One region of the Cytobacillus sp. FSL R5-0377 genome, then DNA from elsewhere that is predicted to be linked to it. Evidence: riboswitches for the same ligand, from Rfam matches in the RefSeq annotation. Region 1 holds a riboswitch; each other region holds the start of a gene.

Region 1 (4,234 bases):
TGGAACCAGCCTTTTTGATGGGCATACCGGCCAAGGGAAACAGTTTCCTTTACAGTATAGGAAAAGGCCTGAGAGGTATGCTGGGGCAAAACGGCAACGATTTTCGCCAGCTCTTTCGGTGTATATTCTGAAAGGTTTTTACCTTTGATTAAAATATCACCTGATGTATTGGGCAGAACGCCGCTCAGCATCTTCAGAATCGTCGTTTTTCCGCTTCCATTTGGCCCCAAGATCCCGAAAAGCTCTCCTTTTTCCACTTCAAAGCTGATATTTTTTACAACCGGAGCACCGGCATACCCGCCAGTGATCTGCTCGACTCTTAGCATGATTCATCACTACTTTCTGAATAGAAAAGCGCAAGCGCCTTTATGTGCTTAAATTTTATTCTTTCTTTTCATTAAAATAACCCCAAAAGCAGGCGCACCGATTAAGGCTGTAATCACACCGATTGGAAGCTCGGAAGGAGCAATGATTGTCCGCGAAACCAGATCGGCTATAATAAGGAATCCTGATCCCATCAGAATGGATAGCGGCAATAGATGCCTATGATCCGGACCCCACAGCATCCGGGTCAGATGAGGGATCACCAGTCCGACAAACCCTATCGTTCCAGACACCGCAACAGCCGCACCCGTTAAGATGGAGCCTGCTATCAGGACCATCATCTTTCTCTTTTGAACGTCCACCCCTATATGCCGGGCCTTTTCCTCTCCGAAGCTCATCGCATTCAGCTCTTTGCTGTTAACCAGCAATAGAACCGCGCCTATCACAAAAAACGGAAGGATAATGTTAATATACGCCCAGCCCCTCATGGATACACTGCCAAGAAGCCAGCCAATAATCTGTCTAAGCTCCTCACCTGTCAGTGCAATCATTAGAGAGATAAGGGCGCCTAGAAAAGAACTGAAGATGATGCCTGTTAAAATAATCGTTTCCACTTTCATGGATCTTTCAATACTTCTCGCAAAAAGCAAAACAGCAAAGATCGTTAAAAAGGAGAAAAATATGCTGAATAACGGCAGTGTAAAGATTCCTGCCAGCGGAATAGATAGACCAAAGAACAAGGTTAAAACTGCACCGAGCGAAGCCCCGGAAGATACCCCAATTGTATAGGGATCTGCCAGGGGATTCCTTAATAAACCTTGAAAGGCGGCTCCCGCAATTGCAAGAGACGCCCCAACCAAGCCTGCCAGCAGTACACGCGGAAGTCTTATGTTCATAATAATATTTGCATGCATGATATCTGTTTTTCCCAATGAGACAAAGGGAAAAATCTCAGCGCTTATTACTTTGATGATGGTCAGGGGATGAATGGACACTGTTCCGATTGAAATTCCCATCAGCATGGCACAAAGCAGGAAAGCTGCTGCTGTTGTATAAGCCAGTAATTTATTATTTAAATACGTCCGGATAGATTGCTTTTGCAAGTTCCTCGACTCCTTCAATTATACGAGGGCCAGAGCGGGTCACCATATCGGAATCAACAGCGGCAACCTGCTTGTTCTTCACTGCGGTAATATCCTGCCAGCCATCCCGACTTAAGACATTGCCGACAGAGTCTTCAGTGTAAAAGCCATGTGTGGTGACGATTACATCCGGATTCCGCTCGATAATTGCTTCCGAATCCATCTTCGGCCATCCTTCTTCCGATATGATATTTTCTGCGTTGATTGCACTTAGCATTTCATCCATAAAGGTGTTCTTGCCGGCTGCATAGATTTCAGGAGCAGGTGAAACTTCAACCATTACCGATTTGCGGTCTTCTTCTTTTATCGCTTGTGCTTTTGTTTTGATTTCCTCAAGCTTGCTCTTCATGTCGGAAACAAGCTGTTCGGCTTTTTCTTTCGCTCCCGCTGCAGTCCCAATCATTTCAATGGATTCATATACCTCATCAAAGTTCTTCGCGTCATTGACAATAAGGACAGGCACACCCGCATCCTTTAATTGCTGAAGACCGGCTTCCGAACTTTGTGCGGTTGAAGCATGGGCAAGGACAAGGTCAGGATTCAAAGAGATCACTTTCTCTACATTAAATTCCAGACCTCCAACCTTTTCCTTTTTCTCAGCTTCTGGCGGGTAGTTATCAAAATCAGAGACCCCCACCACTTCTTCTCTAAATCCTAATTCGAATGCTATTTCGGTATTGCTTGGAATAACAGAAACAATTCTTTCAGGCTTAGTTTCAATAACCACTTCATGATCAAGCGCGTCATTTATTGTTACAGGAAAAGCACCTTTCTGCCCTTCCTCAACCTTTTTCTCTTCTTTAGGCTGTTCGGCACTCTCGCCGCAGCCTGCAAGCACTCCTGCCGCGAGCAGCATCGTTACTAAAAATGCATAAAACTTCTTCATACTCAGCAATCCTCCTAGAACTATCGACAAAATTCGGGTGGTGCCTGTCACCACCGGTAAAAATAAAAAAACATCCCCTCGAACGGCAAGGAGATGTTGGCATGGTCATTTACAAGAAATGCAGAATAGATGGCCGGACCAAACACCTCCCTATCCTCGTAGGTTAATGGGTGCTTAAGAATCAGGCAGGTCTCCTGGCTCATGGTCATTGCATTTTCTGCTCCTTCCCATACATTCATGTACAGTGGATTTTGCAGACTGCTTCCATTTACAGTGGCGGGACCGCGCTGGAATTTCACCAGCTTCCCTATTAAGTCTTCAAAAGAGCCTGCTTTAAAGCCCTTTTGAGAAGACACCTGTTCTATTGCGATATAAAATTTTCTATTTCCGATTATACACCATCCCGCAGGAAAAGTAACAGAAAATTGCTGAAGCTTGTAAAAAAGTTCAGAGTCTAACGCGAGTAGATTTTCCATTCCCTCGTTTTCTTATCGAATACAATCTTTGCTTCACATGGTTCTTTCACTAAGGCTACATACTCATCATACATATCATCCATATTGGCAAAATCACCAATTATCCAAATCGGAATTTCAATCCGGACCCGATTCTGTTCAATATCCTTAATGGAAAGGACAGCTCCTTCTTTCATAAGGGGCTTTAATGAAAGCAGCACGTCTCTCGTGATAGGAGGATACGTCTTTTTCTTTTTAATGCCAAGGAGTGTTTTTTCTACCTTCATCTGTCCCATTTTACCGGGAACCACTTCTCCAAGCATACGGTAAAAATCGTTCAAATCGCGATAATATGTGCGGTTAAACCAGCCATCCTCATGGGCAAGGTACACATACCGGTTACTCAGATAATTGTAAAAAGGCGGCTTAAGATGCTCTTTGATATGACTGAGATAAAGAAGCTCCGCAATGGCCTGGCCGGGAAGCTCATTCACTGCTTCCTCTTCCTCGAAGTCGATCCAGCAAAAATCGCCATAGCCGTATACATCATCCTCTACCAGCCTGCCCAGCTTGTCCCTTGACACATAATCGAACATCGTATGGCTATTAAAGTCCCCATCTTCATAACGGTGCTTTAACAGCAGCAAATTATTAATAGAATCTGCAAGTGACTGGGCAAACTCTGCAAACTCAATTCCATAGGTCATCACATACTGATCCTTTTCATTAAGGTGGATGTAGATGAGATCACGAATAGTTTGATTCCTTCTTTTCAATGACGAAACCTCCGAGCCGTTACGCAAAGTAGTATTTTCATAGCCTTAATTGAATTAATCGGGCCTTACGGGCAGATTGACCCCGCATATCCTCCTTGATTCTTCACAATCTTGAAGCAGGGATCTTATTGCCCGTTAGACTGCGATAAAAAGACAGCTTCCTTATTGAAACTGTCTGCCAAACTTCCAGTATTTTATTCTCTTATTGTAGCAAAAATATCTGAAAATATCTTTGCAATGCGAAAAAATTTTTACCGTTATTTTGAAAATGCAGGAAACCATCCCATTGATTTTTTCGTCTAACCAATGAAATCACTTTCTCCATTGTAAGGTTAATTTTTCTCTGATAGGATAAAAATGTAAATGATAAAGGAACCAGGTGTGTAAAAATGAAACAGAATAATAGATTCTCAGACCGATTCGATTGGACATTATGTTTTCTTCTGCTGCTATTTTTTCTTATCAGCTGCATTGCGATTTACAGCGGACAATCCTCCAATCAATATGAAGGGAATTTTGTCATCTCTCAAATTAAAAATTACATTGTTGGAGCGGTCATTGTAGGGATTGTCATGTATTTTGACGGCGAACAGATCCGGAGACTCACATGGCTGCTGTACGGTTTCGGCATCCTATTGCTTGTCGGGCTAT
Region 2 (4,234 bases), 500 kb from region 1:
TCCTCCCTTGTTTTGTTTCTATATGCAGCAGGTGTTGTACCCAGCTTCTTTTTAAATAAAGAGATAAAATAAGGGGTGCTGGGGAATCCTGCTGATGCACCGACATCGGCTATCGATTGCTCCCCTGCCTCCAGCAGATGGATGGCTTTTTCGAGCCGGAGATCCTGAATATATTCTGCGGGCGACTTCCCGGTGACACGTTTGAACACCCGCTGCAAATGATAGGGACTTCCATGAAAGAGGTCCCCCAGTTGCTGTAATGTAATCGGATCCTTATAATGCTGATCGATCCACCCGGTTATTTGCTTAATCCATACTTCTGCAGGCAGGCTGAGGCCATCCGGTTTGCAGCGCTTGCATGGCCTGAAATTTTGCGCCAGTGCTTGAGCGGCATTTTTAAAAATAGTGACATTTCCAATATTGGGAACTCTCGACCGGCACGACGGCCTGCAGAAAATTCCTGTCGTTTTAACGCCATAAAGAAAGAGCTCATCATAGGATTTGTCGCAATCCTTTATTGCGTTCCAATATTCTTCCGGAATCTGTTCATAAGCCACATGCACTCACCTCTGCTAAAAAGTATACACAAAAAAGAGGCTAAAACAGCGAAATCCTTAATATAAACGCAAGATAACGTAATCCTGAAAACTTACAATAAAGAAAAGGAGGAATGCAAATGAACTCTCATTTTGTTAACTGGAAAGAGGCTGAAAATGGCCTGGTCCTTTTCACCCCGCCTGACTTCAGCTTTTCCGAAAACCTGCGATATTTGTCACGATCGGCAAATGAATGCCTTTATGAGATTTCTGGGGAGACAATTAGACACGCCCTTTCCATCAGAGATGAAAAGCTGCTGCTTGAAATAAGCAGCGCTGCAGATCATTTTCTATCTGTCAGGATTCATAAGCCTGTCCCTCATCAAATGAAAGGAGAAATTGCCGCATTTATTCATGATTGGTTCGACCTGGGGACCAGCCTGACCCCATTTTATGAGATGGCACAAACAGACCCCTTGCTGAAAATGCCTGCTGAGCAATTTTTCGGACTGCGGGTGATGGGCATTCCCGATTTATTCGAGGCTCTTGCCTGGGGAATCCTTGGCCAGCAGATTAACCTTACATATGCATATACACTAAAGCGGCGGCTCGTTGAAAAATTTGGGGAGTGCCTGAATTACGACGGGAGCAGATACTGGCTTTTTCCTTCTGCTGAAACAATAGCGGGGTTAACCATGGAGGATCTGGCCGACTTAAAAATGACCGTGAAAAAGTGTGAATATCTCATTGATGTGGCTCGCTTAATGGCAAATGGCGAGCTATCGAAAGAGGACCTGCTTAAGGAGGGAGATGTAAAAGCTGCCGAAAAAAAGCTAACGAAAATACGCGGCATCGGACCCTGGACCGCCCATTATGTCCTCATGCGGTGCCTGCGCTTCCCGAACGCTTTTCCTATCGATGATGTCGGCCTGCATAATGCGATTAAAGTGATCTCAGGCTCTGAAAGGAAGCCTGCGAGAGAGGAAATTCTGAAATATTCAGCCCGCTGGGAGAAATGGGAAGCATACGCTGCTTTTTATTTGTGGAGAGTTCTGTACTAAAAATCTTTTGACAGCATCAGTATCCCATGCTAGTATTTTCTTTAAATTTAAATTTTTTAAATTTTCGCGAGGGTTTCCGAAACCCGCGCACAACCAGACAATTTCATAACGAATGCTTCAGGTGCTGAACGATCTTGTTCAGTTAAAAGGGAAGACCGGTTAAAAGCCGGCGCGGTCCCGCCACTGTATTGGGGAGCGGCTTATATCAAACCACTGTTTCATCTGAAATGGGAAGGGTTAAGCTGCGGTGAACCAGAGCCAGGAGACCTGCCTGTTGTATGCACTTGTACTCTACGGGTATATAGAGAGGAGTGAGATAAGCAAGTTGGGGAAGCCCCGACTCTATTTAACTATGCACAACTATCTCTCTTTTCAATGAAAAGAGAGATTTTTTATTTTACAGAGAAAAAGGACGGGAGTGTTGTCAGATTGAGTAAAGTGAAGAGTTCGAGCTTAGGATATCCTCGTATTGGAGAACAGAGAGAATGGAAAAAGGCGCTGGAGCAGTTTTGGAAGGGCGCTACTGAAAAAGAAGATTTTTTAAAGCACATGGAGGAGCTGCGCCTGAATCATCTGAAAAAACAGCTGGACCAGGGCATTGATCTGGTTCCTGTCGGCGATTGGAGCATGTACGATCACATGCTGGATACGGCTGTTATGTTTGGGCTGGTGCCAAAACGTTTCGACTATACCGGCGGCAAGGTCACACTGGAGACCTATTTTGATATGGCCCGGGGAAGCGCTTCTGCTGTTGCGTGTGAAATGACAAAATGGTTTAACACCAACTACCATTATATCGTTCCCGAGCTGGACCAGCATACTCCTTTCCTGTCTGAAAACCGGCCGCTCCAGTTCTTTAAAGAAGCGAAGCAAAAGCTCGGCATCACAGGCAAACCGGTCATCATCGGCCCCATCACCTTTGTCAAATTAGCGAAAGGCTATAAAAAGGCCGAACTCGCTCAAATGGTGCACCTGTTTGTGCCTTTGTATGCCCAGATACTCAAAGAACTTGAGGAAGCCGGTGCTGAATGGGTGCAGATGGATGAGCCGATTCTATGCAGCACGCTCACCCATGAAGACAACCAGCTTTTTAAAGATGTGTACGGGCTATTAAGCGAAGCAGTCCCGGGCATCAAGCTGATTCTTCAGACTTATTTTGATTCAGTGGAATTTTTTAGAGAAGTAGTCTCCCTCCCTGTTCACGGGATAGGCCTTGATTTTGTCCATGATGATGGACGGAACCTGGAAGCCTTGAAGAAATTTGGATTTCCAAAGGATAAAACGCTGGCCGTCGGTGTGATTGATGGCCGCAATATTTGGAGAGCTGATTTGGAGAAATGCTTCAGGCTGCTGGAGGAAGTTTCCGAATACACTGAGAACCTGATTGTCCAGCCGGCTTCTTCTCTCCTGCATGTTCCGGTTACTGTTAAAAATGAAGAAGAATTGCATCCTGTATTAAAAAACAGCCTCTCTTTTGCGAATGAAAAGCTGCGGGAAATCGCCATTCTTTCAGATGTACTTCAAAACAGCAGAGAGAAAGCGGCCGATGAAATAGCCGCAAGCTCAGCTGCCAATCGAACATTCGCGGACCTGCCCGAACGAAAGCATCAGGAGGTAAGAGAAAAAATGGCGAACCTTCAGGCATTGAACAGGGAACGGTCCGCTCTCTTTGAAGTCCGGCATCAGGCGCAGGAAGCTGCCTTTAAGCTGCCGATTCTTCCAACAACCACCATCGGCAGCCTTCCACAGACAGCTGAGGTCCGGAAAGAGCGCCTTAAATGGCGTAAAGACGAGATCACACATGAGGCCTATGAACAATTTATACAGGCTGAGATCAAAAAATGGATCAGCATTCAGGAAGATCTGGGATTGGATGTGCTGGTCCACGGGGAATTCGAGCGGACCGACATGGTTGAATATTTCGGCGAAAAGCTGGGCGGCTTTCAATTCACGAAATGGGGCTGGGTGCAATCCTATGGGTCACGGTGTGTCAAACCGCCGATCATTTATGGGGATGTGTTTTTCAAGGCACCGATGACACTGAAGGAATCCGTCTATGCGCAGTCTCTGACATCCAAGCCGGTAAAAGGGATGCTGACAGGACCTATCACCATTCTGAACTGGTCATTTGTCCGGAATGATCTGCCCCGCTATGCAGTAGCAAACCAGATTGCTCTGGCATTAAGAAAAGAGATCGAAACCCTTGAGGAGCACGGTATCCGGATGATCCAGGTGGATGAGCCCGCACTAAGGGAAGGGCTTCCTTTAAAAAGGAAGAATTGGGACAGCTACCTGCATGCAGCTGTGGATGCCTTTAAACTGGCTACGGCATCTGTGAAAAATGATACCCAAATCCATACCCATATGTGCTACTCCAATTTCAAAGATATTATCGAAGCCATTGATGCACTGGATGCAGATGTCATTTCCATCGAAACCTCCAGAAGCCATGGCGAGCTGATTGGGGCCTTTGAGGAAAGCATCTATTCGAAGGGCATTGGACTTGGCATTTATGATATTCACAGTCCACGGGTACCAAGTGTGGAGGAAATGACCCGTAATATTGACCGGGCACTGAAGGTCCTGGATCCAAGGCTGTTCTGGATTAACCCGGACTGCGGCCTGAAAACACGCGGC
Region 3 (4,234 bases), 1.9 Mb from region 1:
CCAATTAAGGATATTAGAGCATTCTCCATTGATGATTGACGTTGATTTATTAGGTGCCAATTGATTAATTATTGGTCTTTTTTTTAGAATATTCATAAGTCCTCCTTTAGCTTGAGCAAGATTCGCAGTCTTCAACCTCTGATGAAGTTGAACGGATATAGTAAGTTGTTTTTAATTTATTCTTCCATGCCGAAAGATGCAGATTTAAAAGATCTATAGCTTTTATATGGTTAGGTATATAAAAATTAAATGAAATAGCCTGATCTATATGTTTTTGCCTGTTTGCATTCTGCCTGATGCTCCACTCCTGGTGAATGTGATAAGCAGATTTGTAATACCAAATGGTCTCACTATTTATATCAGGAGCAGTAACAGGGATCCGATAATCCTTTTTCTCTTCGGAATACTGCTTGTTAAAGATAGGATCAATACTTGGAGTGCTGCCTGCAATTAAAGCCGTTGATGCATTAGGGGCAACAGCCTGCAAATAGGCATTTCTAACACCGTACTTCCTTACGTCTTCCCTCAATGCAGCCCAGTCCATGGCTGACTCTGCCTCCAGATATCCCCGCTTTTCAAAGTAGGCGCCTGTTTCCCAATCAGAGCCTTTAAAAACCGAATAGCTTCCTTTTTCTTTTGCCAGATTCATAGAGCTTTTTATCGATAAGAAAGCAATTTGTTCATATAGAGAGTCAGCAAATTCTTCTGCTTCTTCGCTTTCCCATGTGATTTTTTTCAGTGCAAGAAGGTGGTGCCAGCCAAAAGTCCCCAGCCCAATCGCGCGGTACTTTTGATTTGTGATCTGCCCCTGAGGAACTGGAATTTTATTAATATCAATAACATTATCAAGCATCCTCACCTGAATTGGCACAAGTCTTTCAAGGACTCCTTCATTTATGGCCCGTGCAAGATTGATGGAAGAAAGATTGCAGACAACGAAATCTCCCGGCTGTTTTTCGATAATAATTCTACCGTCCCTTGTATATTCTTCGACCCTCTTTGTAACACTCTGGTTTTGTACAATCTCAGTGCACAGGTTGGTGCAGTAAATCATCCCGCAATGGGAATTCGCATTCTTTCGATTCACCTCATCCCGATAGAACATGAATGGTGACCCAGTTTCAAGCTGACTTCTCATGATGGATTTCATGATCTCGATAGCAGAAACTTTTTCCCTGGATAAGATCGGGTTATCTATACACTCTTTATATTTTTGGCGGTATGAACCTTCGCCTTCCCCTTCGTCATAAAAATCTTCCAGTGAGAAACCCATTACCGTGCGGACTTCATGGGGATCAAATAAATACCAATACCCGCGGCTTTCCACTTTTTCCATAAACAAATCCGGAATGCAGACACCTGTGAATAAATCATGTGTTCTCTGCCTTTCATCTCCATTATTTAGCTTTGCATCAAGAAATGAGAAGATATCTTTATGCCAGACATCCAGATACACGCTTATGGCACCCTGCCTTTGGCCAAGCTGATCGACACTGACGGCTGTGTTATTCAGCTGCTTCATCCAGGGAATCACACCGGAAGATGCCCCCTTAAACCCTTTAATATCACTGCCTCTGCTGCGGATTTTCCCCAAATAGACTCCGATTCCACCGCCATTTTTAGACAGTGATGCGATATCGGTATTGCTGTCATATATAGAATCAAGACTGTCATCAACCGTCTCGATAAAACAGCTTGAAAGCTGTCCCCAGTTTTTCCCTGCATTAGCGAGCGTTGGAGTAGCAACCGTCATATACAAGCCACTCATTGCCCAGTAAGCTTCTTTAACAAGCTCAAGCCGCTTGCTTTTCGGCTCCTTTTTCATCAGCACCATGCTGATGATCATAAACCGCTCCTGTGGCAGCTCATATAAATTTCTTTGTTTGTCCCTGGCTAGATATCGGTCAGCCAGCATTTTCAGCCCCAGATATGTAAATAAACGGTCATTTTCTTTATTAATAAAGTGGGACAGTTCATTTATCTCACTCTTAGAATACATATCTAATAAATCCTGCTCATAAATACCCACATCTGTCAGACGTTCAATTAGCGCATAAAAATGTGTGTAGCAGTCATCCGGATCGCATTCTCTGTTTTTGCCGGACTCGATATAGAGCTTTTTAAGAAGCAGACGTGAAGCGGCAAACGTCCAATCAGGCTCTTCAATGCTTATAAATGATATGCAATCAAGTATAAGCTGGTCATACATGGCCTCTGCTCTCAGCTGACTCATTTCTTCATACCTTTTTAACAGTTGTTCAATGCCGAGCTGCGGAAATTCATTCTTAAGTTCTTCTAAAATTTCTATCGGCTGTATGGTTTGGACCATTTTACTTCCTCCTAAAGGCAAAATAAAAATCCGCTCGGAAAATGAGCGGATCAAACGATAGAATAATAGCAGTAAGCAGATGAACAAACGGCCATTACGCGATCGTTTCATCATCTCAATCCCCGAAGATAAGAAACTTTCGATCGCCCTGGCAGGTCTCCTGGCTTGTGCTTCACTCTACTAAAAGCCCTTCCCATACAAGCGCCATAAAGCGTTTTGTACAGTGGCATGCTCTTTTCGTCTGCACTTACAGTTGCGGGGACAGCTTCGGTTTTTCACCGAATTCCCTATTAAGTCCATAAAGGACACCAATCACGATCTATATGTAGTTTTAATTCTTTTAATTTAATACTATATGTTGTAGATGATTCTATCATATAGGGAAATAGATTACAAATTTTTAATCGTTCATGCAGAAAAAAACATGAGGGGATCTCCCTCTTATTGCGGTAGTAACCTAGATAAACTAAATGAAGAGCCATATTTTTGCTATTTTTGTTCCAAGTCTATGAGTGAAAGCAAAACAAAAAAAACAGAGAAAGGCTGATGTCCCATTTAAAGATTTTGTCCCAGATAGCTATATGGAGAGGACAGCACCAGAACTTATGAGAATGTCCAGGTTTGAACTTTTGAACTTACCTAAATGATTCGGGTGAACGGACGCCCATGTATCATTAAATGAGTATTTTTCATAAAGCTGACAAAGAGCCACAGACGGATCAATACAAGAGTGCAGAAAAAGAAACAGGCCAAGATCTTATGTATTTGACGAAAAAAATGTTTGTGGCCGAGAATATCATTGGTTCACGGCGGAGGTATGTACCAGTCCGAATCACGGAGAATTATTTAGTACGTTATTTGGAGAATATAAAAAAGGATAAGAATGGACCTATGATCATTAGGACTGAGCGTCAAAAAACACATTAAATATAGGGTAGAACTAGACTAAAAGGCTAACCAAAGGGCGCTGACTATGTCGCACCCTTTTTTTATTCTCTACCTTATATTCATTATTAAAGGTCCACTTAATAGAAAAGGGACTTGTAAATTAATTTAGTGACTACAACGTTTTTATTAAAATACTCGCAATTACCACTGATCCTGCTGTTACAGTTGTAAATCCACCAATTAACATCGGGGTCAATATTTCATTTAATATCATTTCCTCTTCTTCTTTATTTCTGCCGACGCTTCTGCTGACTTCCTCGCAAATAAGATAATCACCAGGGAAACCTATTGTAGCCGTCAGTGCCACAGGAAGACCCTTTAAAGGATCCCATTTAAACAATTTTGAACCTATAAAGCCTCCGATAATAATACCCAAAATTCCGACAGCAATAATCGAGAACATTTCAGGAAGATAACCAATAAACATCTCGAATGTCGTATCGTTCATAGTAGCAATAATTAAAAATACGAGTCCTGCCATCCCAACTGTGAAAGCATTAGCACGCTCCATGACACGGTCTGGATAAAATCCTATTAATCTTCCGCCTATTCCAAGAACCAAAGCCCATATACTATAGGGTATGCCAGTAAATTGCTCTAGAACCACGGCAATAGCGCCTCCGATAAATAGCTGAAAAAGAAGAATAAGATTAGTTTGATACTTTTTTGGAATCCAAGCGGTATTTAGCTCCTTAGCGTCTTCTGTAGTTATAACATTTTCTACTTCTACTTCTAACGTGGAAGCTGTATAGGTTCTAGCATCTGCAGCTTTCCGATACTTTAATGCGTAACGACGTAATAAAATTGCGGAAAGAGGCATGCCAAACAGCGATTGGAATGATAGAATTAAAGCTGGAATTACCACTAGGCTTGCTAATCCCACTTCTTTTAACCCTTCTGCGGTTACTAAAAACGCAATTACTCCTCCTGTTAATGGTCCTGCTCCTGCAACCGCAG

The links. A riboswitch is a leader RNA that binds a small molecule or an ion and turns the genes downstream of it on or off. The one in region 1 is predicted to bind cobalamin.
Region 2: another riboswitch for cobalamin. It lies ahead of metE (5-methyltetrahydropteroyltriglutamate--homocysteine S-methyltransferase); the one in region 1 lies ahead of NSQ49_RS11505 (ABC transporter substrate-binding protein).
Region 3: another riboswitch for cobalamin. It lies ahead of NSQ49_RS21220 (ribonucleoside-diphosphate reductase subunit alpha); the one in region 1 lies ahead of NSQ49_RS11505 (ABC transporter substrate-binding protein).

Annotation. Positions count from the first base shown of each region.
Region 1 covers NZ_JBBORA010000001.1:2,237,605-2,241,838, forward strand. The annotation lists gene NSQ49_RS11495 (adenosylcobinamide amidohydrolase) at 1-326, opposite strand, end outside; gene NSQ49_RS11500 (FecCD family ABC transporter permease) at 375-1,427, opposite strand; gene NSQ49_RS11505 (ABC transporter substrate-binding protein) at 1,393-2,352, opposite strand; cobalamin riboswitch at 2,520-2,727, opposite strand; gene NSQ49_RS11510 (hypothetical protein) at 2,807-3,583, opposite strand; gene NSQ49_RS11515 (FtsW/RodA/SpoVE family cell cycle protein) at 3,973-4,234, shown strand, end outside.
Region 2 covers NZ_JBBORA010000001.1:1,742,150-1,746,383, forward strand. The annotation lists gene NSQ49_RS08795 (bifunctional transcriptional activator/DNA repair enzyme AdaA) at 1-557, opposite strand, end outside; gene NSQ49_RS08800 (DNA-3-methyladenine glycosylase family protein) at 677-1,597, shown strand; cobalamin riboswitch at 1,700-1,886, shown strand; partial or broken gene metE (5-methyltetrahydropteroyltriglutamate--homocysteine S-methyltransferase) at 2,027-4,234, shown strand, end outside.
Region 3 covers NZ_JBBORA010000001.1:4,158,294-4,162,527, reverse strand. The annotation lists gene NSQ49_RS21225 (ribonucleotide-diphosphate reductase subunit beta) at 1-96, opposite strand, end outside; gene NSQ49_RS21220 (ribonucleoside-diphosphate reductase subunit alpha) at 107-2,329, opposite strand; cobalamin riboswitch at 2,464-2,657, opposite strand; gene NSQ49_RS21215 (hypothetical protein) at 3,390-4,234, opposite strand, start outside.